Aromatoleum aromaticum EbN1: one gene and its partner. The protein of the gene in region 1 interacts with the protein of each later gene in a pairwise test. Links are inferred from orthologs where the notes say so. Each region holds a gene or a part of one and is shown on either strand. Other genes may lie near its edges.

The links.
Region 2: the proteins of leuS (region 1) and ligA interact in binary tests that used the Escherichia coli proteins (3 or more experiments, as listed by UniProt). The link is inferred for Aromatoleum aromaticum EbN1 from one-to-one orthologs.

What each region holds. Positions count from the first base shown.
Region 1 is NC_006513.1:2,584,776-2,599,719, reverse strand. What follows is about bases 3,351-6,478. They hold leuS (leucine--tRNA ligase), read left to right. Parts: upstream 3,351-3,656; coding sequence 3,657-6,278; downstream 6,279-6,478. Other genes in these bases: EBN1_RS12355 (LPS-assembly lipoprotein LptE), read left to right, coding at 6,288-6,478; EBN1_RS12365 (hypothetical protein), read left to right, coding at 3,351-3,473. Outside these bases: EBN1_RS12375 (ParA family protein), read left to right, coding at 1-557; EBN1_RS12370 (UvrD-helicase domain-containing protein), read right to left, coding at 595-2,817; more of EBN1_RS12365, read left to right, coding at 3,147-3,350; more of EBN1_RS12355, read left to right, coding at 6,479-6,797; holA (DNA polymerase III subunit delta), read left to right, coding at 6,794-7,801; EBN1_RS12345 (glutamate-5-semialdehyde dehydrogenase), read left to right, coding at 7,895-9,172; EBN1_RS12340 (methylated-DNA--[protein]-cysteine S-methyltransferase), read left to right, coding at 9,341-9,835; ybaK (Cys-tRNA(Pro) deacylase), read left to right, coding at 9,832-10,320; EBN1_RS12330 (H-NS histone family protein), read left to right, coding at 10,457-10,825; EBN1_RS12325 (dihydroneopterin aldolase), read right to left, coding at 10,870-11,247; glycerol-3-phosphate 1-O-acyltransferase PlsY, read left to right, coding at 11,289-11,882; tRNA (adenosine(37)-N6)-threonylcarbamoyltransferase complex transferase subunit TsaD, read right to left, coding at 11,941-12,969; rpsU (30S ribosomal protein S21), read left to right, coding at 13,118-13,330; EBN1_RS12305 (GatB/YqeY domain-containing protein), read left to right, coding at 13,425-13,871; dnaG (DNA primase), read left to right, coding at 13,909-14,944.
Region 2 is NC_006513.1:3,777,268-3,792,083, forward strand. The notes cover bases 7,450-10,449. They hold ligA (NAD-dependent DNA ligase LigA), read right to left. Parts: upstream 9,973-10,449; coding sequence 7,927-9,972; downstream 7,450-7,926. Other genes in these bases: galU (UTP--glucose-1-phosphate uridylyltransferase GalU), read right to left, coding at 7,450-7,880; EBN1_RS18090 (cell division protein ZipA), read right to left, coding at 9,972-10,449. Also shown: EBN1_RS18045 (aminotransferase class V-fold PLP-dependent enzyme), read right to left, coding at 1-1,102; EBN1_RS18050 (iron-sulfur cluster assembly scaffold protein), read right to left, coding at 1,243-1,383; EBN1_RS18055 (cysteine desulfurase), read right to left, coding at 1,376-2,662; EBN1_RS18060 (YbhB/YbcL family Raf kinase inhibitor-like protein), read left to right, coding at 3,037-3,510; EBN1_RS18065 (peptidase associated/transthyretin-like domain-containing protein), read left to right, coding at 3,722-4,138; EBN1_RS18070 (S-methyl-5'-thioinosine phosphorylase), read right to left, coding at 4,181-4,918; translational GTPase TypA, read left to right, coding at 5,070-6,887; more of galU, read right to left, coding at 7,008-7,449; more of EBN1_RS18090, read right to left, coding at 10,450-11,081; chromosome segregation protein SMC, read right to left, coding at 11,202-14,789. UniProt on the Escherichia coli protein: DNA ligase that catalyzes the formation of phosphodiester linkages between 5'-phosphoryl and 3'-hydroxyl groups in double-stranded DNA using NAD as a coenzyme and as the energy source for the reaction.

The DNA of each region.
Region 1 (14,944 bases):
AGACGAGCGAGTTCATCGTCCCGAGTCCTTTCGAAGGGCTCGACGTGATGCCTTCGCACCCTGGGCTCGAAGATCTGCAGGGCAAGCTCGAGTCCCGCTACAAGATCTACAAGCTGCGCGATGCGCTCGAGGAGTTGGCCGGCCGCTACGACTGCATCTACATCGACACGCCGCCGGCGCTCAATTTCTACACCCGCTCCGCGCTGATCGCCGCGGAGGGCTGCCTGATTCCGTTCGACTGCGACGAGTTTTCCCGCCGCGCGCTGTACTCGCTGTTGGAAAACGTGCAGGAAATCCGCAGCGACCACAATCGCGACCTGCAGGTCGAAGGAATCGTCGTCAACCAGTTCCAGGCCCGTGCCGCACTGCCGCAAAAAGTCGTCCAGGAACTGATCGACGAAGGCCTGTCGGTGCTGACGCCCTATTTGTCCGCGTCCGTGAAGATCAAGGAATCCCACGAGCAGGCGCGGCCGATGATCCATCTCGACGCGAAGCACAAGCTCACGCAGGAGTACGTTGCGCTGCACGACTCGCTGGCGCGCAAATACGGCGTCTGACGACGGCGCGGCCCGCCGGCATCGCGCGCGACCGAAGTCACGCGGGATCGAGCTTCGCGACCGCGAGCATCAGCCACTTGACGCCGGCGGCGCCGAAGTTGATCTGGAGTCGGGCGTCCGAGCCGCTGCCTTCGGCGGCGACGATCACGCCCTGGCCGAACTTGGCGTGGGTGACCAGCTGACCCACACGCAAGCCGCCCAGATCGCGGCTGCGCGAAACCGGTTGTTCCGGCGCCTTCGCCACCACGCCGCCGCGCGACGGCTGATAGTAGCCGCCGAACCCGCTGCGCACCGCGCTCGTGCGCGGATTCGGCGGTGACAGCCACTTCGTGAGTTCCTCCGGAATTTCCTCGAGAAAGCGCGAACGCAGGTTGTAGCGCGTCTGCCCGTGCAGCATGCGACTCTGCGCGAACGACAGGTAAAGCCGCTGGCGTGCCCGCGTCACCGCTACATACATCAGCCGCCGCTCCTCCTCCAGCCCTTCCGTCTCCATGATGCTGTTCTCGTGCGGAAACAGCCCTTCCTCGAGGCCCGACAGGAAAACCGCATCGAATTCCAGCCCTTTCGATGAATGCACCGTCATCAACTGCACCGCGTCGCTGCCGGCATCGGCCTGGTGCTCCCCGGCCTCGAGCGATGCGTGCGCAAGAAAGTCGGCGAGCAGCGCATGCGCCATGTCCTGCGCATCGGCCTGCACGCCTGCTTCGGCAACGAAATTCGCTGCTGCATTGATCAGTTCATCGAGGTTTTCGAGCCGCTCCTGGCCTTCCTTCTCGTTGCGGAAATGATTGCGCAAGCCCGACACATCGAGCACATGGTCGACGAGTTCCGGCAGCGGCAGCTTTGCGGTGTCGCGCCGCAGGTCTTCGACCAGGCGCACGAACTGGGCCAGCACGGTGCCCGGCTTCCCCGCCACATGCGGCACTGCCGCGTACAGGCTGCTGTTCCATGTGCGCGCCGCATCCTGCAGCGCCTCGATCGAACGGGCGCCAATGCCGCGCGTCGGAAAATTGACGACGCGGCTGAACGCGGTGTCGTCGTCCGGATTGGCGATCAGGCGCAGGTACGCGAGCGCATGCTTGATTTCCTGCCGCTCGAAGAAACGCAGGCCGCCGTAGACGCGGTAGGAAATGCCGCTGGAAAAGAGCTGGTGCTCCAGGACGCGCGACTGCGCGTTCGAGCGATACAGCAGCGCGATGCCGGAACGGCTCATGCCGTCGCGCACCAGCGACTGGATTTCGTCGACGATCCAGCGCGCCTCGTCCAGGTCGCCGCAGGCCTCGAACACGCGGATCGGCTCGCCGGCGCCGCGTTCGGTCCACAGATTCTTGCCGAGACGGCCGGCGTTATGCCGGATGATCGCGTTCGCGGCATCGAGGATGTTGCCGTGCGAACGGTAATTCTGCTCGAGGCGGATAACGTTGGCGACGTGAAACTCGCGCTCGAAATCGCGCATGTTGCCGACGTCGGCGCCGCGGAAACGATAGATCGACTGGTCGTCGTCGCCGACGCAGAACAGCTTCGCTGCGCCGTCGCGACCCGTGTCGGCAAGCAGCTTCAGCCAGCGGTACTGGAGCCGATTCGTGTCCTGGAATTCGTCCACGAGGATGTGGCGGAAACGCTGCTGGTAATGCTTGCGGATCGGCTCATTGCGCTCCAGCAGCTCGTAAGTGCGCAACAGCAGCTCGGCAAAATCCACGACAGACTCGCGCTGGCACTGCGACTCGTACTCGATGTACAGCTCGACCCGGCGGCGCGTGTAATCGTCCCAAGCTTCGACGGCATGGGGACGCAGCCCGGCTTCTTTCTGGCCGTTGATGAAATGCTGCAGTTCGCGCGGCGGGAATTTCTCGTCGTCGACGTTCAGCGCCTTCAGGAGCCGCTTGATCGCGGCGAGCTGGTCGCCCGAATCGAGGATCTGGAACAGTTGGGGCAGGCCGGCGTCGCGGTGGTGAGCGCGCAACAAACGGTTGCAGAGTCCGTGAAACGTGCCGATCCACATGCCGCGCGCCGACCGGTTGAAGCTCAGCGGCAGCATCGCGGACAGGCGCGCGAGCAGTTCCTTTGCCGCCTTGTTCGTGAAAGTGACGGCCAGGACACCTTGCGGATCGACCTGCCCGGTCTGCACGAGCCACGCGATGCGCGTCGTCAGGACGCGGGTCTTGCCGGAACCGGCGCCGGCCAGGACCAGCGCGTGTTGCGGCGGCAAGGTAACGGCCTGGAGTTGTTCGGGATTGAGGTTGGCGAGCAGATCGGACATTCGGTTTTCTCTTGGGGCACAGCGAATTTTAACCGGGACGCGAGGGAAACTTCGGGCTCGCTCGGAATCGCGATCGCGACAACGTAAAAAATGGCACTGTTGCATCGGCACAACAACGACGTTGATTTGCCCCGGACGATCCTTTAGTTTGAAATTGTGCAACGCAGCATCCGTTTGCGTTTTATCAAGGAATTACCTCCTTGAGCGGCGCAGAATTCGCGAAATTTTTGTATGTTGCACCGCATTAACAGCGCCTCGAACGGTGGACTTACAAGGTCTGTCCCGGCGCAAAAGCCGACAAGGCCGACAAGCTCACAGGAGAACCAATCATGAAGACACCCAAGCTCTTGCCCTGGCATGCGCGCAAAGCCGGCATCCCGATCGAACGGGCCACCACCCTCTGGCATGAAGCGGTGCGCGAAGCCACCGTGGCGACCGGATGGGTCGGCAATGCCGAGTACTGGGGCGAAGCGATGAATGCCTTCCTCCGTCTGCTCGAAGAAGAAAAGGAGCACTTCTGCGCGCCGTGCGTCACCCCGTTCGTGCGCAGCCAGAATCGTCTCTGGCGTCTGCCGCTGACCGCGATGGAAGACCTCGTGTCGGCTGTCTCGGCCAGTTGGCAACGTTATTCGGCCATCGCCCGCAAGGCTGCGTAAGCACTCCGATCCGGTCCGGGCGGCAGCACGACCCCGGGACGCGTCCCGGGCGCCTCAAAGCCTCGAGGCATTCGCGTTTTCAAAGCATTTTCTGCCGGATTTCCCGCAATCCGGCGCGCAACCCGGGCAGCGCCGGCTTCGCGATATACTTGCGTGTTTTCCACGCACCCACGCCAGCCCCCCATGCAGGACAAATACACTCCCGCCGCAGTCGAAGCCACCGCCCAGCAGCACTGGGAAAGCACGCAGGCATTCAAAGTCGCCGAGGACGCCGGCAAGCCCAAGTATTACTGCCTGAGCATGTTCCCGTACCCGTCGGGGAAGCTGCACATGGGGCACGTGCGCAACTACACGATCGGCGACGTCCTCGCGCGCTACCACCGCATGCGCGGCTTCAACGTACTGCAGCCGATGGGCTGGGACGCGTTCGGCATGCCGGCGGAAAACGCCGCGATCCAGAACAACGTGCCGCCGGCGAAGTGGACCTACGCGAACATCGACTACATGAAGACGCAGTTGAAGCGTCTCGGTTTCGCGCTCGACTGGTCGCGCGAACTCGCCACCTGCAAGCCGGATTACTACCGTTGGGAACAGTGGCTGTTCACCCGCCTGTACCAGAAAGGGCTGATCTACAAGAAGCTCGGTACGGTGAACTGGGACCCCGTCGACGAGACGGTGCTCGCAAACGAGCAGGTCATCGACGGCCGCGGCTGGCGCAGCGGCGCCCTCATCGAGAAGCGCGAAATCCCGATGTACTACATGAAGATCACCGCCTACGCGGATGAGCTTCTCGAAGCGCTCGACACGCTGACGGGCTGGCCCGAGCAAGTCAAGCTGATGCAAAAGAACTGGATCGGCCGCTCGGAAGGCGTCGAAGTGCATTTCCCGTATGAAGTGTCGACGATCGGCGCTTCTGGTGTGCTGAAGGTGTTCACGACCCGCGCCGACACGCTGATGGGCGCGACTTACGTCGCCGTCGCTGCCGAACATCCGCTGGCGCTCCAGGCTGCGGTGAACGACCCGGAACTCGCGGCCTTCATCGAGGAATGCCGGCATGGCGGCGTCGCCGAAGCCGATCTGGCGACGATGGAAAAGAAGGGCATGCCGACAGGCCTGCGCGTCGTGCACCCGCTCACCGGTGAGCACCTGCCGGTATGGATCGCGAACTACGTGCTGATGGGCTATGGCGAAGGCGCGGTGATGGCGGTGCCGGCGCACGACGAGCGGGATTTCGCATTTGCGACGAAGTACCGGCTGCCGATCCGGATGGTCGTGAGATCGACGCGCGACGCGTACACCGACACGGTCGCGCCGTGGCAGGACGCGTATGCCGAGCAGGGCCGGCTGGTCAATTCCGGCAAATACGACGGCCTGCATTTTCACGATGCGATCGAAGCGATCGCTGCCGAGCTCACCGCGAAAGGCCTCGGCGCGAAGCGCACGCAGTACCGCCTGCGCGACTGGGGCATCTCGCGCCAGCGCTACTGGGGCTGTCCGATCCCGATGATCCACTGCGCCGATTGCGGCGACGTGCCGGTGCCGGACGAGCAACTGCCGGTCGTGCTGCCCGAGGACGTCGCCGTGACCGGCCGCGGTTCGCCGCTCGCGAAAATGCCCCGGTTCTACGAATGCGACTGCCCGAAGTGCGGCAAGCCGGCAAAACGCGAAACCGACACGATGGACACGTTCGTCGAATCGTCCTGGTACTTCCTGCGCTACGCCTCGGCGGACAACGGTCAGGCGATGGTCGACGAGCGCGTCAATTACTGGGCGCCGGTCGATCAGTACATCGGCGGCATCGAGCACGCGATCCTGCACCTGCTGTATTCGCGCTTTTTCACGCGCGCGATGCGCGACGAAGGTCTCGTGAATGTATCCGAACCGTTCACGAACCTGCTGACCCAGGGCATGGTCGTCGCCGAAACCTATTATCGCGACGCCGACGGCGGCAAGAAGCAGTGGATCAATCCAGCCGACGTCGAAGTCGAGCGTGACGAGAAAGGCCGCATCGTCGCCGCAAAACTCACTGCCGACGGCGCACCGGTCGTCATTGGCGGCATCGAGAAAATGGCGAAATCGAAAAACAACGGTGTCGACCCGCAAGCCCTCGTCGATCAGTACGGCGCCGACACCGCGCGCCTGTTCATCATCTTCGCCGCGCCGCCGGACCAACAGCTCGAATGGTCGGACTCCGGCGTCGAAGGCGCGTACCGCTTCCTGCGCCGGGTATGGAGCTTCGGGCACGCTTTCGTCAGTGAGTTCCGTCCCCAATTGCCGGCGGATCGCCAGCTCGACGCTGTCCAACTGCCGGAAGCGCTCGCCGCAGTGCGGCGCGAGATCCACGTCTGCCTCAGGCAGGCGAATTACGACTTCGGCAAGCACCAGTTCAACACCGTCGTCTCGGCCGCGATGAAAATCCTCAATGCCCTCGAAAAGGCGCCGCGTGACGTCGCGGCGGCCCACGCGCAGGTAGCGGAGGAAGGGCTCGACATCCTGCTGCGCCTGCTCGCGCCGATCACGCCGCACGTCGCGCATGCGCTGTGGCAGGACTGCGGCTTTACCGGCGACGTGCTGCATGCGAGCTGGCCCGAACCTTCCGAAGACGCGCTCAGGCAGGACGAGATCGACCTCGTGCTGCAAGTCAATGGCAAGCTGCGCGGCAGCCTCCGGGTCGCCGCCGGCGCAAGCAATTCCGCCATTGAAGCGCTCGCTCTCGGTTCGGAAACAGCGCAGAAATTCATGGAAGGCAAGCCGCCGCGCAAAGTCGTCGTCGTGCCCGGCCGCCTCGTCAACATCGTTGTCTGAGCGATGGTGATGAAGTCCGCCCCTACCCGTCGCCGCCTGGTCCTGGGGTTCGGCACACTGGCGGCCGCTGCGCTGCTCGGCGGCTGCGGATTCAAGTTGCGCGGCCCGCAGCCGCTCGCGTTTTCCAGCATTTACCTCGGCGTCAGCAGGCAGTCAGACCTCGGCGCGGCGCTGCATCGCCGCATCGTCGCAAACGGCAACACGACGATCACGGACGACCCGGCAAAAGCCGAGGTCAGGCTCGAAATCCTGCGCGATCAGACCGAGCGCGAGATCCTCACGCTCACCGGAGGAGGCAAGGTGCGCGAGTATCAGCTCCAGCGCCTCATGAGTTTCCGGCTCGTCGGCCGCAACGGCAACGAATGGATTCCCGTGACGACGATTTCCGCGCGGCGCGAATACAACTTCGACGACGCCCAGATCCTCGCCAAGGAACAGGAAGAAGCCCTGCTGTTCCGCGACATGCAGATCGACCTCATCGACCAGTTGATGCGCCGCCTGGCAGCCGCGAAGCCGTGAACCTGCGTCCCGAACAGCTTTCCGCACATCTGGCAAAGCCGCTCGCCCCGCTCTACCTGCTGCACGGCAACGAGCCGCTGCTGGTGCTCGAAGCTGCCGATCTGGTGCGCGCCGCGGCGCGCCGCCAAGGCTTCGACGAACGTGAAACGCTGGTCGTCGGTCAGGGTTTCCGGTGGGAAAGCCTGAGCGCCGCTGCAGGGAATCTGTCGTTGTTCGGCGGCTCGAAGCTGATCGACCTGCGCATTCCCGGCGGGAAACCCGGACGCGACGGCGGCGACGCCCTTCAGCGTTATGCGCGCAGCCTCCCCAGCGGTATCGTGACGCTGATCACGCTGCCCGAAGTCGACTGGGCGACGCGCAAGACTGCGTGGTTCACCGCCTTGTCGCAACTCGGCGTGACGGTCGAACTCAACGCACCGGAACGCGAACGCCTTGGAGAATGGATCGCGGTCCGGCTGGCGCGGCAAAAGCAGACGGCAAGCCCGGAGGCGCTCGCTTTCATCGCCGAACACGTCGAAGGCAATCTGCTCGCCGCGCACCAGGAAATACTCAAGCTCGGCCTGCTCCATGCGGAAGGAAGCCTCAGCCTCGAGGATGTCCAGAATGCGGTGCTGAACGTCGCCCGCTACGACATTGCCAAGCTGCGCGACGCGCTCGTCGAAGGCGATCCCGTGCGGTGCACGCGTCTCCTCGAAGGGCTGCAGGGCGAAGGCGCCGCACCGCCGCTGGTGCTGTGGGCACTCGCGAACGAAATCAGGATGCTGGCCAAGCTGTGCGCCGGAAAAACGGCTGGCCAGCCGCTTGCAACGCTGTTCAAGGCGGAACGAATCTTCGACGAACGGCGCAAGTACGCGCTAAGCAGCGCGCTGGGGCGGGTTCGAACCGGCACGCTTCGCGCAGCATTGCTGCACGCGGCGAAGATCGACCGCATCATCAAGGGGCTCGCTCCAGGCGATGTGTGGGACGAATTCCTGCAGCTGGCTATGCGACTCGCGCGACGCTGACCGGTCCGCTCACCTCCCTGCAGGCGCGCACACTGGCGGGTGCCGGTCGATCGATGCTTTAATCTTCTTTTGCACGGCAACATCGAGAATCCGATGGACATCCACGACTACATGCAGACTCTGGGCCGCCAGGCACGTGCCGCCTCGCGCGTGCTCGCGACCGCTTCGACGGCAGACAAGAACGCCGCACTCGTCGCGATGGCCGCGGCCATTCGGGAACAGACCGGGGAACTGCTCGCGGCGAACGCACGCGACCTCGACGAGGCGCGCGCCGCGGGACTCGAAGCGGCGCTGATCGATCGCCTCACCCTGACCGCCAAGGGCATCGAGGCGATGGCCGAAGGGCTCGAACAGGTCGCAGGACTGCCCGACCCGATCGGCGAGATCACCGATGTCAAGCGTCGCCCATCGGGCATCCAGGTCGGCAAGATGCGCGTGCCGCTCGGTGTCATCGGCATCATCTACGAAGCGCGCCCCAACGTCACCGCCGACGCCGCGGCGCTGTGCCTCAAGTCCGGCAACGCCGCGATCCTGCGTGGCGGCAAGGAGGCGCTGCACTGCAACCAGGCGATCGCGCAGTGCGTCAGGACAGGACTCGCTGCTGCCGGGTTGCCGGAAACTTCGGTGCAGGTCGTCGAGACCACCGACCGTGCCGCGGTCGGCCACCTCATCACGATGCCCGAGTTCGTCGACGTCATCGTTCCCCGCGGCGGCAAAGGCCTGATCGAACGCATTTCGAAGGAAGCGCGGGTGCCGGTCATCAAGCACCTCGACGGCAACTGCCACGTCTATATCGACCGCGATGCCGATGTGGCGAAAGTCGTGCCGATCGTCGAAAACGCCAAGACGCAGCGCTACGGCACCTGCAACACGGCGGAATCACTGCTCGTCGCCCGTGAGGTCGCGCCGCGCCTGCTGCCGGAAATCGGCCGGATGCTCGCGACGAAAGGCGTCGAGATGCGTGGTTGCGAGCAATCGCTGGCAATCCTGCGCGCAGCCGGGATCGCTGCGGACAAGTTGCGCGCCGCGAGCGAGCAGGACTGGTCGGAGGAATATCTCGCGCCCGTCATTGCGGTGAAAGTGGTCGCCGACCTCGACGAGGCCATCGCGCACATCAACACCTACAGCTCAGGGCATACCGAAGCGATCGTCACCGAAAACTACACCAGCGCGATGCGCTTCCTGCGCGAGGTGGACTCGTCCTCGGTGATGGTCAATGCTTCGACGCGCTTCGCCGACGGCTTCGAATACGGCCTCGGGGCGGAAATCGGCATCTCGACGGACAAGATCCACGCCCGCGGCCCGGTGGGACTCGATGGGCTGACGAGCCAGAAATGGATCGTCTTCGGCAACGGAGAAATCCGCGGCTAAAAAGGCCAGCTGCCGCGTCTCGCCTTCAGCGCGCGCGTCCCGAAGGGCTGCCGCCTGCGACCGCTCGGGGAGCACCTCGTCTCGTCGTCACGGGCGAGGATCCCGACAACCGGAAGCCTGCGGCCGCCTCGCGGGTCCTGAATCTCTCTCGACACTGCATCGCGGACCATGAACCTCCCCCCGACCGCTTCATCCGGCGACCCTTTCGCCGCAATCCTGGCCGTGCCGTTCGGCGCGTTCGGCATCCGGGTTGCGGGAAACGTCATTCACGAGCTCGTCTTCCTTCCCCCGGGCACTCGTGCAATACCGCCTGACTGTGCACTCGCCGAGCGCGCGGTGATCCAGATCCATGCGTGGCTGGAAGACCCGGATCGTCCCTTCGACCTGCCCCTGGCGACACGTGGCACGTTGTTTCAGCGGCGAGTATGGGACGCGATCGCGGCAATCCCGCGCGGCGAGACGCGGCAGTACGCACATCTTTCGAAGGCGCTCGCCAGCGCCGCCCGAGCGGTCGGCCAGGCCTGCCGGGCAAACCCGTTTCCCCTCGTGATTCCCTGCCATCGCGTCGTGTCCGCGACCGGCATCGGCGGATTTGCCGGCGCCTCCGGAGGCTACCTGATCGACGCAAAGCACTGGCTTCTCGCTTTCGAGGCAAACCAGTGAGCAGAACCGAACATCACGCGCCGGAAACGCCGGCCACCCGTTTCCTGAAGCAGCATCGCGTGGCCTATACCACGCATTCCTACGCCTACGAACCTCATGGCGGAACAAAAGTGTCCGCCCGGGAACTGGACGTCGACGAACATGCGATCGTCAAGACGCTGGTAATGGAAGATGAAAGCGGCGCGCCGTTGATCGTATTGATGCACGGCGACCGAAAAGTATCGACGAAGGAACTTGCACGGCAAGCCGGCCGGAAACGCATCGAGCCCTGCACTCCGGAAGTCGCAAATCGCCATTCAGGTTATCTCGTCGGCGGCACTTCTCCTTTCGGCACGCGAAAACGCCTGCCGGTATTCATGGAAAACTCGATCGTCGATCTTCCACTCGTCTATATCAACGGTGGCCGGCGAGGATTCCTGCTCGGGATATCTCCCCGGGAAATTCTGCGAGTATTGCAACCCCGGCTTGTCAGCGCCGGAATCTAGCCCGCACCCGTCCACAGCGTTTTAATTCTCCGGATTTAATGGCAAAATAATTGGCAGTGACCATGAGTATGGATTTTTGCATTTCATTCCCGACCCATTGCCGTCATAACTAACTAACCCGATATCTGGAGAGATCATGGACCTGCCCACTTTGTCGCTGACTGAATTGCGACGCCTGCAATCGAAGGTGGAAACGGAAATCCGCCGGCGCAGCGATAACACTCGCCGCGAACTGATCAAGAAAATGCAGAAAATGGCGGCGGACGAAGGTCTGTCGCTCAGTGACCTTATCGGCAGCGCCCCGGCGAGCGACGACAAGCGCAGCCCGGCCACGCGGAAAGCCAAACCCGCGACGAAGAAAAACAGTCCGATTCCGGCCAAGTATCGTCACCCGGAAAATCCTGCGATCACCTGGAGCGGACGCGGCAGGAAGCCGCAATGGGTAGTGGACTGGCTTGCCCAGGACAAGCCCCTCGCGGAACTCGAGATCGCTGCCGAAAAATAACCCGTCGTGGCGCCTGTTGAACGGGCGCGTCACGACCCCTCCGTTCAGATTGCGGTGGCCGGGAGCGGAATCCCCTCGCGTCCACGCTGGATATACACACCGACGCGACGCACGCCTTTCTTCACGCCGATCTTTGCGATGCGGATCTTGACCCACGGTGCGCCGAATTCGTCGAATAGCAGCTTCACGACGAACTCTCCGAGCGTCTCGATCAGATTGAAATGGCGCTCGGCCAATTCCTTCCGGATTCGTTCGATCACGTCCGCGTAGTTGATCGTCCCCGCAATGTCGTCATTTTCGGCCGCGGAATCCGGCACGCCGAAAGTCAGATTCAGCTCGACCGGCTGGGGCGCCGCCTTTTCACGGGGATAGATGCCCACCCATGCCTGCACCCGCAACTCCTCGATGAAGATGAAATCCATGTTGTTTCCCGATTAGAATTCCGGCAATTCTAGGTGAAAAAATGAATTTCCTCCTGTTATTGCTCGCCGCGTATGCACTCGGCTCGACACCGTTCGCCATCGTTTCGAGCCGCCTGTTCGGGCTTGCGGACCCGCGCCGCTACGGGTCGGGCAACCCCGGGGCAACCAATGTCCTGCGCAGCGGCAACAAGGCTGCGGCGCTGCTGACCTTGGTCGGCGATTGCGCAAAGGGGTGGCTCGCGGTATGGGGCGCGGCGAAGCTGGGTTTTTCCCCGGTCGAAGCAGCGTTGGCGGGGTTGGCGGCGTTTCTCGGCCATGTCTTCAGCGTGTTCCTGCGCTTCCGCGGCGGCAAGGGCGTTGCGACCGCGCTGGGCGTGCTTGCAGGAATCAATGCCTGGGTCGCGCTCAGCGCGCTTTTCGTATGGCTCGCGGTGGCGGTCCTCACTCGCTATTCTTCGGCGGCGGCGCTGGCCGCTGCAGTGATCACGCCCATTTCCGGCGCCGTTCTGCTGGGCGCCACTCCGACGGTCGCCGTGCTCGCGCTGATCGCCGGCATTCTGGTGTGGCGCCACGCGCCGAACATACGAAAACTGATGAACGGCTCCGAAAGCAAGATTGGCGCAAGCAAGAGCTGAACTCCCGGCGCGTCCGCAGCGCACCTGCCGCCTGGCGCCTGCCGGAGGCGCCTTTTGCTTACGGCTGGACGGGGGAATGCAGTTCGGCCAACGGCCAGCGAGGAAACACGCGCACTGCCGGAGTTTCGCCGCCGCGCTGCCCGGCAGCGGCACGCAGTGCGCCGGCGAATGCGATCATCGCGCCATTATCCGTGCACAGTTCGGGTTCCGGGTAATACACCCGACAGCCCTTGCGCCGCGTCGAGGCATCGAGTCGCTCGCGCAGGTGGCGATTGGCTCCCACCCCGCCGGCCACGACGAGTCGGGCCAGCCCGGTCTGCTCGAGCGCACGCAGCGCCTTCGCGCACAGCACCTCGACCACTGCCGCCTGGAAGTCCGCCGCCAGGTCGGCCACGTCCTCGGCCCGCCAAGTCGGTGCCGACACGACGTTGAGGACTGCCGTCTTGAGTCCGCTGAAGCTGAAATCAAGATCCCCCGAACGCAGCATAGGACGCGGCAGGCGGAAACGTCCCGTTTGTCCACGCTCTGCCAAAGCGGCCAGTTGCGGCCCGCCCGGATAGCCGAGCCCGAGGAGCTTCGCCGTCTTGTCGAATGCCTCTCCGGCCGCATCGTCCACCGACTCTCCGAGCAGGGCGTATTCCCCCACTCCCGTCACCCTCATCAACTGCGTATGGCCGCCGGACACGAGCAACGCGACAAACGGAAACGCCGGCGGATCGGCGGCGAGCAGCGGGGACAGCAGGTGCCCTTCGAGATGATGAATGGGCAAAACCGGTACAGCGAGCGCCAATCCCAGCGACTCGGCGAAGCTCGCGCCGACGAGCAGCGCACCGGCAAGTCCCGGGCCGGCCGTGTAGGCGATCGCATCGAGTTGCGACAGCTCGCAGCCAGCCGCATCCAGCGTCTGCTTCACCAGCAGCGGCAGGCGGCGGATGTGATCGCGCGACGCAAGCTCCGGGACTACGCCGCCGTATGCGGCATGCAGCGCGATCTGCGTGTGGACGCAATGCCCGAGCAAACCGGCCGCCGTGTCGAAGATCGCCACGCCCGTTTCGTCGCACGAAGTCTCGATTCCCAGTACTTTCATCACCCCACCATTTCGACGGCACGTTCGCAAAGGCGCCTATTCTAACGGCCCGTCGGTGATGCACCGCCGAAGTTTATGCTTGGCTTGGCGCCTGCCAGTCGTTATAATCCGCGTTTTTCCGCCTACAAGACACACAAGGACGTTCGCAATGCCGGGTATTCGCGTCAAGGAAAACGAGCCGTTTGAAGTCGCCATTCGCCGCTTCAAGCGCACCATCGAAAAAACCGGTTTGCTGACTGAGCTTCGCGCCCGCGAGTTCTACGAAAAGCCTACCGCGGAACGCAAGCGCAAGTCGGCCGCCGCAGTCAAGCGCAACCACAAGCGCCTGCGTAGCCAGACCCTGCCGCCGAAGCTGTACTGATCCGTCACCGGTTCAGCCGGCCGGCACCACGCCGGGCACGAGTCACAGGATTCGTGCCCGGCGTGGCTTTTGCATTTTCGAACTGGAGTACATCATGTCTCTCAAGGAACGCATCCAGGACGACATGAAGGCGGCACTGCGCGCAAAGGATAGCGCGCGCCTGTCCGCGATCCGTCTGCTGGTCGCTGCAGTCAAGCAGCGCGAGATCGACGAGCGCGTCGAACTCGACGATGCGGCGATCACCGCCACCGTCGAAAAACTGGTCAAGCAACGGCGCGACGCAGCCAGCCAGTACGAAGCCGCAAATCGACCCGAACTGGCTGCCGGCGAGCGCTTCGAGATCGAGGTGCTGTCAGCCTATCTTCCCGAGCCGCTGTCCGATGCCGAACTCGACGAGGCGATTGCCGCTGCCGTCGGCGAATCCGGCGCCACGGGTCCTGCTGACATGGGACGCGTGATGGCGCTGCTGAAGCCACGCCTGGCGGGCCGTGCCGACATGACTGAAGCGTCGCGCCGGGTGCGCGCGAGGCTGACGAACTGATTGCCTGCCGCCCCAGCGGGCGGGCAGGCGCCCGGTCATGATTCCGCAGTCGTTCATTCAGGATCTGCTCGCCCGGGTCGACATCGTCGACGTCATCGAGCGCCACCTGCCGCTGAAAAAAGGCGGCGCCAACTACTTCGCCTGCTGCCCGTTCCACGGCGAGAAGTCGCCCTCGTTCTCGGTCAGCCCGACCAAGCAGTTCTACCACTGCTTCGGCTGTGGCGCCCACGGCAGTGCCGTCGGATTCCTGATGGAATACAGCGGGCTGCCGTTCGTCGAGGCAGTCAAGGAACTCGCCGCCCAGGCAGGCCTGCAGGTCCCGCAGGAACGCGGCCCGAATCCCCGTAACGACAAGAACCCCGCGCACGCAGCGCTGATCGAGGCGATGACCGTCGCGGCGCGACACTACCGCGACCAGCTCAGGCAGGCGTCCGCGGCGATCGACTACCTCAAAAGACGCGGCGTCAGCGGTGAAATCGCTGCGCGCTTCGGCATCGGCTATGCGCCCGACGACTGGCAGGGCCTGCGCAGCATCTTCCCCGACTACGATGCGAAGGCACTGCTCGAAGCCGGACTCGTGATCGAGAATGAAGCCGGACGACGCTACGACCGCTTCCGCAACCGGATCGTGTTCCCGATCCAGGACCGGCGCGGGCGCGTCATCGCGTTCGGCGGGCGCGTTCTGGACAGCGGCGAACCGAAGTACCTTAACTCGCCGGAAACCCCGCTGTTCGAAAAAGGCCGCGAACTCTACGGGCTGCTCCAGGCGCAGAAATCGATCCGTGATGCGGGCCATGCGATCGTCGTCGAAGGCTACATGGACGTCGTGGCGCTCGCCCAGCACGGCATCGGCAATTCGGTCGCGACACTCGGCACTGCGACAACGACGCACCACATCAATGTGCTGCTGCGACAGTCCCAACGCATCGTGTTCTGCTTCGACGGCGACGCAGCGGGGCGCAAGGCCGCTCGACGGGCGCTCGAATCGTCGCTCGAAGCCCTGCGCGACGACGTCACCCTCGCCTTTCTGTTCTTGCCCGAGCAACACGACCCCGATTCGTTCGTGCGCGCTC
Region 2 (14,816 bases), 1.2 Mb from region 1 along the record:
CGAGGTACCGGACGGTGCGCTCGACGTCGTGCAGCTTGTCCAGGCCAAAGAGACCGATGCGGAACGTGCGGAAGTCCGCCGGTTCGTCGCACTGCAGCGGCACTCCGGCGGCGATCTGCAGGCCCTGTACGGACAATGCCCGGCCGGACTGGATTTCCGGGTTGCTGGTGTAGCTGACGACCACGCCGGGCGCCTGGAACCCTTCGGCGGCGACGCTCTTGAAACCTTTGCGGGTCAGCAGCGCACGTACACTGTCGCCCAGTTCCTGCTGTTCGCCGCGCACCTTGTCGAAGCCGTAGTCGCGGGTCTCCTTCATCACGTCGCGCAGCGTCGTCAGCGCGTCGGTCGGCATCGTGGCGTGATACATGTGGCCGCCGTTCTCGTAGGCCTCCATGATCTGCAGCCACTTGCGCAGGTCGCACGCAAAGCTGGTGCTCGTGGTGGTCTCGATTTTCGCGCGGGCGCCTTCGCCCAGCATCACGAGCGCGCAGCACGGCGAACCGCTCCAGCCTTTCTGCGGGGCGCTGATCAGGACGTCGATGCCAAGAGCCTGCATGTCCACCCAGATCGTGCCGGACGCGATGCAGTCGAGCACGAACAGGCCGCCGACCGAATGAACCGCGTCGGCGACCGCCCGCAGGTAGGCGTCGGGCAGCATCATGCCGCTGGAGGTCTCGACGTGCGGGGCGAAGACCACGTCGGGCTTCTGCTCCCGTATCGTCCGGACGACTTCCTCGACGGGAGCCGGTGCAAACGCGGCCTGCGGTCCGTCCTCGACGGGGCGCGCCTTCAGGACGATCGATTCGGCGGGGATGTTCCCCATGTCGAAGATCTGCGTCCAGCGATAGCTGAACCAGCCGTTGCGGATGACGAGGCACTTGCGGCCGGTGGCGAACTGGCGGGCGACCGCTTCCATGCCGAACGTGCCGCTGCCGGGGACGACGATCGCGGATTTCGCGTTGTAGACTTCCTTGAGCATGCGCGAGATGTCGTTCATGACACCCTGGAAGGCCCGCGACATGTGATTGAGCGAGCGGTCGGTATAGACCACCGAATATTCGAGCAACCCGTCCGGGTCGGGATGGCGCAACAAGCCTGGCACTGTGAGCTCCTGCAAGAGAAACGGAAGGACGGGGCGAGGATACCCGGACTAACTGCCGCGGGCCATCCCCTGCCGGGGGGCGACGAAGTGCACGGGTCCGGGCGATGCGCGGCGGGAAGTTCCGCGGCGAGCGCGTGTTTTCAGTTGCAGCCTGATGCGGTTGCGGGACAGGGGTTGAAGCTTTCGCCGTGCCGGTCCGCGTCCGGCAGCCGACCGAAATTGTGCGGACGCCGCCCGCTATCGAGGATCACTTCCCGGTACAGGTCGCGCAGCTCACCCATCGAACACCTCCCGCACGCGGCGCAATGCGGCAAACAGCGCGTCGACCTCGTCGTGCGTGTTGTACATCGCGAACGACGCGCGCACCGTCGACGGCAAGCCGAAGCGTTCCATCAGCGGCATCGCGCAGTGGTGCCCGGCGCGGACTGCCACCCCTTCATGATCGAGGATCGTGCCGACATCGTGCGCATGGATGTCGTCGAACACGAACGACAGGATCGCCGCCTTGTTGCGCGCGGTGCCGACGAGGCGCAGGCCCGGGGTCGCGTGCGCCTGCCGGGTCGCGTGCTCGAGCAGCGCGTCCTCGTGCGCGGCGATCGCGGCGATTCCGGTTTCCTCGACGTAGCGGATCGCCGCGCCGAGCGCGACCGCGCCGGCGATGTCCGGCGTGCCCGCTTCGAACTTGTACGGCAGCTCGTTGTATGTGGTGCCCGCAAAGCTCACCTGCCGGATCATGTCGCCGCCGCCCTGCCACGGCGGCATCGCGTCGAGCAGCGCAGCCTTGCCGTACAGCACGCCGATGCCGGTCGGCCCATAGAGCTTGTGCGCCGAGAACGCGTAGAAGTCGCAGTCGAGCGCCTGCACGTCGACCGCACCGTGCGGCACCGCCTGCGCGCCGTCGAGCAGCACCGGCACGCCGCGCGCGTGCGCCATGTCGATGAACTCGCGCACCGGGTTGATCGTGCCGAGCGCGTTCGACACATGCGCCAGTGCGACGATCCGCGTGCGGTTCCCGAGCAGATGCTCGAACTCCGCGACGAGCAGTTCACCCTCGTCATTGACGGGCGCGACTTTCAGCACCGCGCCGCTCCGTTCGCACGCGAGTTGCCACGGCACGATGTTCGAGTGGTGCTCCATGGCGGTGACGAGGATCTCGTCGCCCGGGCGGAAACGTCCGCCGAAACTGTTCGCGACGAGGTTGATCGCTTCGGTTGTGCCGCGCACGAAGACGATCTCCTCGCGGTGCGTGGCGTTCACGAAGCGCTGCACCGTGTCGCGCACGGCCTCGAAAGCGTCGGTCGCCTCCTGGCTCAGGCGATGCACGCCGCGGTGCACGTTCGCGTTGAGTGCGGCGTAGTAATGCGCTTGCGCGTCGATCACGCAACGCGGTTTCTGGCTCGTCGCCGCGTTGTCGAGATAGACGAGCGGCCTGCCATTGACCTCGCGGGTGAGGATCGGGAAGTCGGCGCGCAGCCGGGCGACATCGAGCGGCGGGACGCTTCCGCCCGCAGCGCCGGTCGCGACACGCAGCGCGTTCAACTCGTCGGCAGAAGTTCCCATTCCAGTTCCCCCAGGTCCTCGAGTAGTGGTCCGCACAGGCGCGGAGACAGCCGCGCCTGCAGGCCGGCGTGAGTAATATCACGAATCCGGAGCGCTCGCCGGCTTCCCCGAAGTTCAGCGGGACGCAGTTCTGTGCGAAAAATTCGATCGTGGCAACCGGTCACGCAACGGCAATGCCCGCTCGCACGGGCAGGACTCGGACGACGGTCTACAGTAAGAGCGTCGATGAACCGGAAGCTCGCTCCTGCAAGGTAGCGCCCCGGGTGCGCTGTGCGTACCTGGGATCGGCATCACCAATCTCCCGACGCAGCAGACCACCTTTGGCAGGCGAGGCGCAAGCCAGGTCCCCGTAACTGACAACCGGAGCAACGAACATGAGCCTGACTCTGAGTTCCACGGCATTTGCCCATGGCGGAGCGGTTCCCGCGACCTACACGTGCGACGGGCGCGACGTGTCCCCTCCCCTGGGCTGGTCCGGCATCCCGGAAAACACTCGCAGCCTCGCGCTGATCGTCGATGACCCTGACGCGCCGGACCCGGCCGCCCCGCAGCGGACGTGGGTGCATTGGGTGCTGTACAACATCCCGCCGACGACGGCCGCTCTGCCCGAAGCCGTCGCCATGGCCGACCTGCCGCTCGGCACGCGAGAAGGGACGAACGACTGGAAGCGCACGGGCTATGGCGGCCCTTGCCCGCCGATCGGCCGACACCGTTACTTCCACAAGCTCTACGCCCTCGACGTCGTCCTCGCCCCTCTTGGTGCACCGACGAAGGCCGAATTGGAACACGCGATGCAGGGCCACATTCTTGCCGAGGCGGAACTTGTCGGAACGTACCAGCGGCCGTGAGCCTGGAAGGCCGCGGGCAACGTCGTGCATGCGAATTCGAGATCGGGGCGACCGGAACTCGCCTTCGATCGGCCAGTCGCATGAAGGCGCGGGCGGTTGCCCTGCCGGCGGGGTGCTGAACTGCACCCGGTTTCCGTCGCGGCCGGCGTGCTCGGTCGTCCCGGGCGGCGAACCGCGTCGTTCGGGCGATTTCCACACAGGAGGTATCCCGATGAACAAACACAACATCGCCGCCGGTCTGCTGGTTCTCGCCGCCGGGTTGTGGGGCGGCGCCGCAATGGCGCAGGAAGCGGGTCCGGTACTCGATGTGCGGGAATTCGAGGGTGTGCGCTACATCACCGGCGGCGTCGGCGAGGAAGAGCGCAACCAACTCCTCGCATCCGCGCAGGACTTCAACCTCAAACTCGTTTTCGCCGAAAAGTCAGGTGATTATCTTGCCGACGTCAACATCGCGATTGCCGATTCGACGGGCCGCAAGGTTCTCGAGGCGAGAGCCGACGGTCCGCTCATGCTGGCCAAACTGCCCCCCGGCAACTACCGTGTCACGGCGATGGCCAACGGCCGCGAGCAAACCCGACGCGCCAGCGTTGCGCGCACCGGCCAGCGATCGCTGACCTTCTATTGGTAAGCTCGGACGATGCCGGCGCGCCCACAGAGGCACGAACCCTCGTCAGGACTTGCAGACTTCCTCGAGGACGCGTCGCACGCGCACCATCGCATCCTGCAGCACTACTTCGATGCTGTCGAAGAGAATGCCTTTTTCGCTCGCGCCGCGCCCGGCGGCGTAGTTCGCGATGACATTGATCGCGGCATAGGGCAGACCGATTTCGCGGGCGAGTGCGGCTTCGGGCATCCCGGTCATGCCGACGAGTTCCGCGCCATCGCGCTCGAGCCGGTCGACCTCCGCGGCCGTCTCGAGGCGCGGCCCCTGCGTCGCAGCGTACACAGCGCCATTGACGATGTGTTCCCCCGTCGCCATGCCCGCCGCGAGAATCCGCTGGCGCAACGGCTCGTCGTACGGATGGGTGAAATCGATGTGATGCACGCCCTCGTCGCCACCTTCGAAGAACGTACTCTTGCGCCCCCACGTGTAATCGATGATCTGGTGAGGCACGACCAGTGCGCCGGGGCCGAAATCGTCGCGGATGCCGCCGACCGAGGCCACCGAGATGAGGGCCGTGGCCTTGACATGCTTCAGCGCCCACAGGTTTGCGCGGTAATTGACCAGATGCGGCGGGATCGTATGTCCGTAGCCATGGCGTGCGAGAAAGACCACCGCCCGTTCGCGCAAGCGGCCGAACAACAGTGCTCCGGACGGTTCTCCGTAAGGGGTGCGTACCACTTCGCGGCGGGCGATCTCGAGCGTCGAAAGCTGCGTGAGTCCGCTACCGCCAATGATTGCGAGCATCGGGTCGGTCTCCAGAAAAACGGCGCCGATTCTAGCATGGGCCCCACGGTCCCCTCGCTCCCTGGTCGGCACGAAAAGAGTGAAGGGCGCGATGCTGCAATGCGGCGGCCGTGCTAAAATTAAAAACTTTTTCAAAGACTTCTGGACCCAAATGTCCCGCTCCATCCGCAACATCGCCATCATTGCCCACGTCGACCACGGCAAGACCACGCTCGTCGACCAGCTCCTGCGCCAATCCGGCACCTTTCGCGAGAACCAGCAGGTTTCCGAACGGGTGATGGACTCGAACGATCTGGAGAAGGAGCGCGGCATCACGATCCTGTCGAAAAACTGCGCGATCCAGTATGGCGATACTCACATCAACATCGTCGACACGCCGGGACACGCGGATTTCGGTGGCGAAGTCGAGCGCGTATTGTCGATGGTCGACGGCGTGCTGCTGCTCGTCGACGCGGTCGAAGGCCCGATGCCGCAGACGCGCTTCGTCACGCGCAAGGCGCTCGCGCTCGGCCTGAAGCCGATCGTCGTGATCAACAAGATCGACCGTCCGGGCGCCCGCCCCGACTGGGTCATCAACCACACGTTCGACCTTTTCGACAAGCTCGGCGCGACCGAAGAGCAGCTCGACTTCCCGGTCGTGTATGCGTCGGGCCTGAACGGCTTCGCGATGCTCGACCTCGCGAAGCCGAGCACCGACATGAAGCCGCTGTACGAAGCGATCCTGGAGCATGTGCCCCAGCCTGAAGTCGATTCCGACGGCCCACTGCAGCTGCAGGTCTGCTCGCTCGACTATTCGACCTACATCGGCCAGCTCGGTATCGGCCGCATCAAGCGCGGCCGCATCCGTCCGAACCAGGAAGTCGTCGTGATGTACGGTGACGAAAATCGCGGCAAGGCCAAGATCGGCCAGGTGCTGACCTTCGAGGGCCTCGAGCGCACGCAGACGGAATCGGCCGAAGCCGGCGACATCGTGCTGGTGTCGGGCGTCGATCAGGTCAATATCGGCGTCACGCTGTGCGATCCCGAGAAACTCGAAGGCATGGAGCCGATCGCGGTCGATGAACCGACGCTGACGATGAACTTCATGGTCAACTCGTCGCCCCTGGCCGGGCGTGAAGGGAAGTTCGTCACAAGCCGCCAGATCCGCGAGCGGCTCGAACGCGAGCTGCTGAAGAACGTCGCGCTGCGCGTCGAATACACCAACGACTCGGACGTGTTCCTGGTGTCGGGCCGCGGCGAACTGCATCTGACCATCCTGCTCGAGAACATGCGCCGCGAAGGCTTCGAACTCGCGGTCGGCCGTCCGCGCGTGGTGTTCCGCGAGGTCGATGGCGTCAAGTGCGAGCCGTACGAGATGCTGACCGTCGACGTCGAGGAAGAGCATCAAGGCGGCGTCATGGAAGAACTCGGCCGCCGCCGCGGTGAACTGCAGGACATGCAGTCCGACAGCAAGGGCCGTGTGCGTCTCGAATACCGCATCCCGGCGCGCGGTCTGATCGGCTTCCAGGGCGAGTTCCTGACGCTGACGCGCGGTATCGGCCTCGCGAGCCACGTCTTCGACGGCTACGGCCCGATGGCGGGGCCGATGGGCGAGCGGCGCAACGGCGTGCTGATCTCGCAGGACAACGGCCACGCGGTCGCCTATGCGCTGTGGAAGCTGCAGGATCGCGGCCGGATGTTCCTCACGCACAACGATCCCGTGTACGAAGGCATCATCATCGGCGTGCATTCGCGCGACAACGATCTCGTCGTCAATCCGATCAAGGGCAAGCAGCTTACCAACGTGCGCTCGTCGGGTACCGACGAAGCCGTGCGGCTGATCCCGCCGATCCAGTTAACGCTCGAGTCCGCGATCGAATTCATTGCCGACGACGAGCTCGTCGAGATCACGCCGAAGTCGATTCGGCTGCGCAAGCGTTACCTGACCGAGAACGAGCGCAAACGCGCGGCAAAAGCTGAAAACGCCTGACGCTCATCCCGCGCGGGATGCCGCCGGGCGACAAAAAAGCGCTGCTTCGACAGCGCTTTTTTTGTCTGCGAAATCCTGAAATCTGCCCGCAGCGGCGCTACCGGGCCGGCACAGCGGAAATCAGCTTCGTTCGGCCAGATACGCCGCAAACTCTTCGCCGATTTCGGGATGGCGCAGGCCGAGTTCGATGGTCGCTTTCAGGTAGCCCAGCTTTGAGCCGCAGTCGTAGCGCACGCCCTTGAACTGGTACGACAACACCGCCTCGTCCTTCAGCAACGCGGCGATCGCGTCAGTCAGCTGATATTCGCCACCCGCGCCCGGCTGCAGCGCGCGGATGTGGTCGAAGATGCGCGGCGTCAGGATGTAGCGACCGACGACCGCTTGCGTCGTCGGAGCATCTTCGGGCTTGGGTTTCTCGATGATCCCGGTCACCCGCTGCACGTCACCCTGCTGCGCTTCGGTGCTGACGATGCCGTACTGGCGCGTCTCTTCACGCGGCACGTTCATCGTACCGAGCACCGAACAGCGGTTGTAGTTATAGACGCCGACCATCTGCTCCATGATCGAGGCAGAGTCCGGGTTGTCGAGCAGGTCGTCGGCGAGGATCACCGCGAACGCTTCGTCGCCGATGACCGGCGCGGCGCACAGCACTGCGTGGCCGAGCCCGAGCGCTTCCGACTGGCGGATGTAGATGCAGTTCACGCCTTTCGGCACGGTGCGCTGCACCAGCGCGAGCATTTCCTTCTTGCCGCGGGCTTCGAGCTCGGTTTCGAGCTCGTAGGCCTTGTCGAAGTGATCCTCGATCGAGCGCTTGGTGCGCCCGGTGATGAAGATCATGTCGGTAATCCCGGCCGCGACGGCTTCCTCGACCGCGTACTGGATCAGCGGCTTGTCGACGATCGGCAGCATCTCCTTCGGGCTCGCCTTGGTCGCCGGCAAAAAGCGCGTGCCCATGCCGGCTACCGGAAATACTGCTTTCGTGACTTTCTTCATGCTGTGACTCTCCATTTTGAATGATTCGGTGCAGGCATCGGGTAGGTCAGGCGGGCTGTTCGAGCAGGCGGCGCAGGCCGTCTTCGTCGAGGATTGCCACGCCGAGTTCCTGCGCTTTCGCGAGCTTCGAGCCGGCTTCGGCGCCGGCGACCACGTAATCGGTCTTCTTCGACACCGAGCCGCTGACTTTTCCGCCATGCGACTCGATCAGCGCCTTCGCGTCGTCGCGGCTCATCGTCGGCAACGCGCCGGTGAGCACGAAAGTCTTGCCGCTCGCGGGGCCGTCAGCGGCGACTGCGGGCACACCTTCGTCCCAGTGCACGCCGGCCGCGCGCAACTGCTCGATGACTTCGCGGTTGTGCATTTCGGCGAAGAATCCGGCGATGCTGTGCGCGACGATCGGCCCGACATCCGCGACCTGCTGCAGGCGCTCGATATCGGCATCCATCAGCGCGTCGAGCGAACCGAAGTGCCGCGCGAGCTCTCTCGCCGTCGCCTCGCCGACGTTGCGGATGCCGAGCGCGAAGATGAAGCGTGCCAGCGTTGCATGGCGGCTCTTCTCGATCGCCGCGAGGAGGTTCGCCGCCGATTTGTCCGCCATCCGCGGCAGGTTCGCAAGCTTCACCAGCCCGAGCCGGTACAGATCCGCCGGTGTGCTGACGATGCCGCCGTCGACGAGCTGGTCGACGAGCTTGTCGCCGAGCCCCTCGATGTCCATCGCGCGGCGGCCGGCGAAATGCAGCAGCGCCTGCTTGCGCTGCGCTGGGCAGAAAAGCCCCCCCGAGCAGCGCGTCACTGCCTCGTCGGGTTGCTTCTCGGCGTGCGAGCCGCACACCGGGCACGTCTGCGGCATCACGAACGGGCGTTCGCTGCCGTTGCGGCGCTCGACGACCGGCGCGACGATCTGCGGAATGACGTCCCCCGCGCGGCGCACGATGACCTGGTCGCCGATCAGCAGCCCCTTGCGCTGGATTTCCTCTTCGTTGTGCAGCGTCGCGTTCGTCACCGTCACGCCGCCGACAAAGACCGGCTTCAGCCGTGCGACCGGAGTCAGCGCGCCGGTGCGCCCGACCTGGATCTCGATATCGACGAGCTCGGTGATCTCTTCCTGCGCCGGGTACTTGTGCGCGACCGCCCAGCGCGGTTCGCGCGTGACGAAACCGAGGCGGCGCTGCAGGTCGAAGCGATTGACCTTGTAGACGACGCCGTCGATGTCGTAGGGCAGGCTGTCCCGCGCCGCGGCGATGCGGTCGTGGAACGCGATCAGCCCGTCCGGCCCGGACGCGACGACGCGGTGCTCGCATACCGGAATGCCGAGCGCATCGAGCGCGTCGAGCATCTCGCCCTGCGTCGCTGGCATGTTCCAGCCGCCGCTCTCGCCAATCTCGCCGAATCCGTACGCGAAGAACGACAGCGGTCGCCGCGCGGCGATGCGCGCGTCGAGCTGGCGCACGGCGCCGGCCGCCGCGTTGCGCGGGTTGACGAACACCTTGCCGCCGGTTTCGCTCTGCCGCGCATTGAGCCGTTCGAACGCATCGCGCCGCATGTAGATCTCGCCGCGCACCTCGATCAGCGCCGGTGGCCGGCCGGGGAGCCGCAACGGGATCTGCCGGATCGTGCGCACGCTGTGTGTGACGTCCTCGCCGGTGTAACCGTCGCCGCGCGTGGCCGCGCGCACCAGCATGCCGTTTTCGTAGCGCAGGCTGATCGCGAGGCCGTCGAACTTGAGCTCGCCGAGGTATTCGACCGGCGGCGCGTGCGGGCCGAGTTCGAGCGCGTTGCGCACGCGCGTGTCGAACGCGATCACGCCGCCGCTGGTGGTGTCGGTTTCGGTGCGGATCGACAGCATCGGCACCGCGTGGCGCACCGGCACGAGCCCGGGCACCGGTGCCCCGCCGACGCGCCGGGTCGGCGAATCGGGCACGAGCAGCTCGGGGTGCCGGCGTTCCAGCGCGTCGAGTTCGCGGAACAGGCGGTCGTATTCCGCATCGGGAACCGTTGGCGCGTCGAGGACGTAGTACGCGTGATCGTGCGCTTCGAGCTCCCGCCGCAGTTGTGCGGCGCGCTCGAAGTCTTCAGGCGAAGCGGACATCAGGCGGAGAACAGGCGCAATGCCAATGGGCTGCCAGCGGGGACTTCGGAATCGGCCATCTGCGCCTGGAACTGCTGGATTTGCGAACGGATCAGCAGCGCCGCGTCCGGGCCGAACGGTGCGCGATTGTCATCGACGACATTGCCCTGCAGCGCGTCGGCCATATGGTTCGCCTGCTGCATCATGTGGTCGAACACGACGACGCCGTTGGCGACGCGCGGCACGTCGATGACGAACGTCAGGCCGTTCGTCATCAGGTTGCGCATCTCATCAGCGGCAAAGAGCGCGGGCTCCATGTTGCACAACGTGAACAGCGTATGGCCGCTTTCGTCGCGGGCGTGGAACGCGCCGTCGTCACCGATCGTCATGCCGCTCGCTTCGGCCAGCGCGCGGATCTTCGTGCCGGCGAAAGGCTGGTTGTGGCTGATGATGTTGACGCCGATCTGGACGTCGACGCCGGCGCAGAACTGATCGAGGTCAGCGGCATTGCGCAGCGCTTCGGCGCGCGTCGGCAGATCGGTCGGCACTGCGAGGAATTGCTCCGCGACGCGCTGCACGCCGCCGGAAAAATGCATGAAGTCGTTTTCGCCGATCGCCCCGTGCCGGTCGACGAGCTGCATCGCGGCGCAGAACCAGTGGAACGAGCCGGCAGAATGGGCGGTCAGCGGGCGCCACAGGTTTTCGGCGTCGTCGAAGGCGAACCAGCGCACCGGCTTCGAGATCCCCTGCAACTGTTCGCTTTGCGCCGTCCACAGGCGCGGAGCATGGAGCAGTTCGATCGATTCGATGCGGATCACGCAGTCGATGCGCGGATCGATCGCGGGCGGCAATCCGGGCGTCACCCTCCCTACCGGGCCATGGGCGGCCGGATGGGGAATCGACGCCGGAGCGGGATTCGCGTCCGGGGAGGGAAACTCGGTCGTCCAGGGTTCGACGCGTTCGCCCTGCGGGGCCTCTTGCGGTTCGAGCAGCACGTCGCGGTGCTCGGACTTGAAGGCCTGCTCCGCCTGCCGCCGATGCTTGCGTTCCTGCCACTTGTTGTACGCGATGATGCCCACGACTGCCGTGATGCCGAGCGCGGCCAATCCGATCTGCAATTCGCTGTCCATCTTCATTCCCGTTGTGAACGCTTCACCGCCGCCGGCGAGAATCGTCACCAGTTGTCCTGTAAACAAAAAGAATCGGTCGCCGCCGGTGGTGCGGGCAGGCCGGCAGCGCCCGTTCGTGTGTCAGGCTGCGGCCGGCTCGGCCAGGCGCAGCGCCTCTTCGATATCCACTTCCACGACCCGTGAAACGCCCTGTTCCTGCATCGTCACGCCGACCAGCTGCTGCGCGATTTCCATCGTGATCTTGCTGTGGCTGATGAAAATGAACTGCGTTTGCGATGACATGCGTTTTACCATCCCGCAGTAACGTTCGGTATTGGTATCGTCCAGCGGCGCGTCGACCTCGTCAAGCATGCAGAAGGGCGCAGGGTTGAGCTGAAACATCGAGAATACCAACGCAATCGCCGTCAGCGCTTTCTCGCCGCCCGAAAGCAGGTGTATCGAGGTGTTTTTCTTGCCCGGCGGCTGGGCGACGATCTGGATGCCGGCGTCGAGAATCTCGTCGCCGGTGAGCACCAGCCGGGCCTGGCCGCCCCCGAAGAGCTGCGGGAACAGCGTGGCGAAATGCTGCGTGACGGTATTGTAGGTGTCCTGCAGCTGCTCGCGCGTTTCGCGGTCGATGCGGCGGATCGCGTCCTCGAGAGTGACGATCGCCTGGCTCAGGTCCTCGTTCTGCGCGTCGAGATAACCTTTGCGTTCCTGTGCGCTGCGCAGCTCGTCGAGGGCCGCAAGGTTGACCTGTCCGAGTTCGGCGATCTCGCGCGCGAGCCGTGCCACTTCACGCACCAGCCCGTTCTCGCGCACATCGCCGGTAAGCAGCGGCTGCAGCGCCGCTTCGTCCGCCTGCGCTTCAGCGAGGCGCTCGTCGAACTGCGCGGCGGCAAGCTCCGCCGCCTGGACGCCCAGCCGCAACTCGGCAATGCGGGCGCGCGCCGGGGTCGCCTCCTGCTCGGTTCGCAGGCGCAGCTCCTCGGTCTGCTTGAGCAGGGACGCGGTCTGTTCGAGCGCGTCGCGCCGCGCCGAAAGCGCCGTCTCGCGGCTCTGACGCAGCGTCAGCGCTTCCTGCAGCGCCTCGCGGCTGTGGCTGCAGTCGGTCGCGTCGAGTTCACGTCGGCGGGCGTCGAGCTCGGCGGCGATGCGGTCGAGCTGTTCGCTCGCAAGTTCCGCGTTGCGGGCGATGTCATCGAGCTTGCCGGCGCACTCGCGCTCGGAGAAGCGCGCTTCCTGCAGCTCCCGCGCCGTCGCCTGCTCGAGCGCGCGCGTCTCGCGCAGCAGGCTGTCGCGCTCGGCAAGCACTTCCATTGCGGCGTCGAGCCGCTCGCGCTGCAGTTCGGCCAGCTCGGCTGAACGCGCCTGTTCGGTTTCGGCACGCGCGAGCTGATTGCGCTCGCCGGCTTCGAGGTGCACAAGGTCGTCGAGATCGCGCGTGAGCTGGGCGCGGCGCTCGTCGGCGCGCTGGCGCGCCTGGGTCAGCTTCAGCAGCGCGACCTGTTCGGTGTGGATCTGCTGCTGCATCGATTGCAGCTCGCGCCGCAGCGCGTTGTCGCGCTCCTGCAGGTTTGCCGCGATCGCTTCGGCTTCGAGCAGCGCGTCGTGCGCCTGCTGCGCCTCGGCTTCCAGCTCGCGCTGGCGATCCGCGAGGGTGTCGATTTCGCGCTGGCGTTCCATGACGCCGTGGGTGCGGCTGTCCGGAGCGTAATGGACGAGCGCGTGGCGCGTCAGGATCTGCCCGCGCGGACCGACGAGGCAGGTGCCGGGAGCGAGTTCGGCACGCCGGCCGAGCCACGGTTCGAGTGCATCGACGGCAAAACAGCCGTGCAGCCAGTCTGCGAGCGCGGGACGCAGCGCCGCTTCCGGCAGGTGCACCCGGTCGATCAGCGCAGTCGCGCCGGAGGGAGGTTCGACCGGCGGGAGCTTCACGTCGTCCCCGTCCGGGAACGCGACTGCGAACGCGGCCGGCGGTGTCTCGTCGAACATCGCCCGGGTAGCGTCATCGATGGCACCGGTGAGCGCCGCAAGCCGTTCGCGCAGCATCGCCTCCACAGCGGTTTCCCAGCCTGCATCGACGCGCAGCGCGCGCCACAGCGGCGCCAGCTCGGCGAGGCGGTGGCGCTTCAGCCAGTCGCCGAGCTGCCCCTGCGACTGCACTTTCGCCTGCAGTTGCACCAGCGCGTCGCGCCGCGCGCGCAGTTCGGTCAGCCGGCGCTGCACCTGGCGTTCGTCGTCCAGTGCGGCCTTCAGCCCCGCCTGTGCCTGAGGCAGGCGTGCTTGCGTCTGCGCGAGTTCCTGCTGGCGGGCGTCGTGCTCCTCGCGCACGGTGTCCAGCCGGGCTTCCTGCTGCGCGAGCGCCGCCTCGTCCGGCCCCTCGATCGCGCCGCTGTCGCCCAGGAGGCGCGTCCGGCGCAGCGCGAGCGCGTCGAGCGCACGCATCGTGTTTGCCCGGTTCGCCTCCCCGACGCGCAGCTGCTGCTCGGTCTGGCCGAGTTCACGGCGTGCGGCCGCGACGGTCGCGTCTGCCGCCTGGCGTGCCGATTCGGTTTCCGGCAAGCGCTCGGCGACTTCGGCATGGCGCGCTTCGGCCTGCTCGGCACGCAGCACGGCGTTGTCCAGCAATGCGCTCCAGCGCTCGCGATCGCTGCCGAGCGCTTCACTGCGCGCGCACCAGTGTGCTTCGTCGGTCGCAAGCTGGACGAGACGGGCATCGATACGCTTGCGTGCGTCCTCGAGGTGCCGAAGCTCGGCTTCGAGGCGGCTGACTTCGGCGGAAATCGCGACGAGGTCGCTCTGTGCCGCGTGCATCGCCTCGGATGCCGAAAAATGCGCAGCGCGGCCCGATTCGACCGCGTTTTCGAGTTCCTGCAGGCGCGCACTGTCGGATTCCATCTTCGCCGACAGCTGGTTGAACTTGCTCTGCAATCGCGCCTGCTCGCCGCGCGCATCGTTGCGCTTGAGCAGCCACAACAGCTGCTGGCGCTCGGCATGCGCCGCGCTCAGCGCGCGGAAACGGGCCGCGATCGCGGCCTGCGCGTCGAGGTGGCCGATGCGCTCGCCAAGCTCCATGCGGATGTCGTCGAGCCGGGCGAGGTTGTCGCGCGCGTCGGACAGCCGGCCTTCGGTCTCGCGACGCCGCTCACGATATTTCGTGACGCCTGCCGCTTCTTCGAGAAAGCCGCGCACCTCCTCGGGCCGTGCCTCGATGATGCGCGAGATCATGCCCTGCTCGATGATCGCGTAGGCGCGCGGCCCGAGCCCGGTGCCGAGGAACAGGTCGATGACATCCTTGCGGCGCACATGGACGTTGTTGAGGTAATACGTCGATTCGCCGCTGCGGTCGAGCACGCGCTTGACCGAGATTTCGGCATAGCGCGACCACTGGCCCGCTGCGCGCCCTTCGGCGTTGTCGAACACCAGCTCGACGCTCGCCCGTGACACCGGCTTTCTCGTCGTCGAGCCGTTGAAGATCACGTCCTGCATCGACTCGCCGCGCAGCGCGCTCGCGCGCGTTTCGCCGAGCACCCAGCGCACCGCGTCGATGATGTTCGACTTGCCGCAGCCGTTCGGCCCGACGACCCCCACGAGGTTGCCGGGAGTAAGGACGGTGGTCGGGTCGACGAAGGTCTTGAAACCGGCGAGTTTGAGCTTGGAAAGACGCACGTCGGAACGGGGGTGAACGGTCGGTTCAGGGCTGTCGAAAGCGCGCCATGATAACATCCCCGATCCACGGCCCCCGCGGCCGAC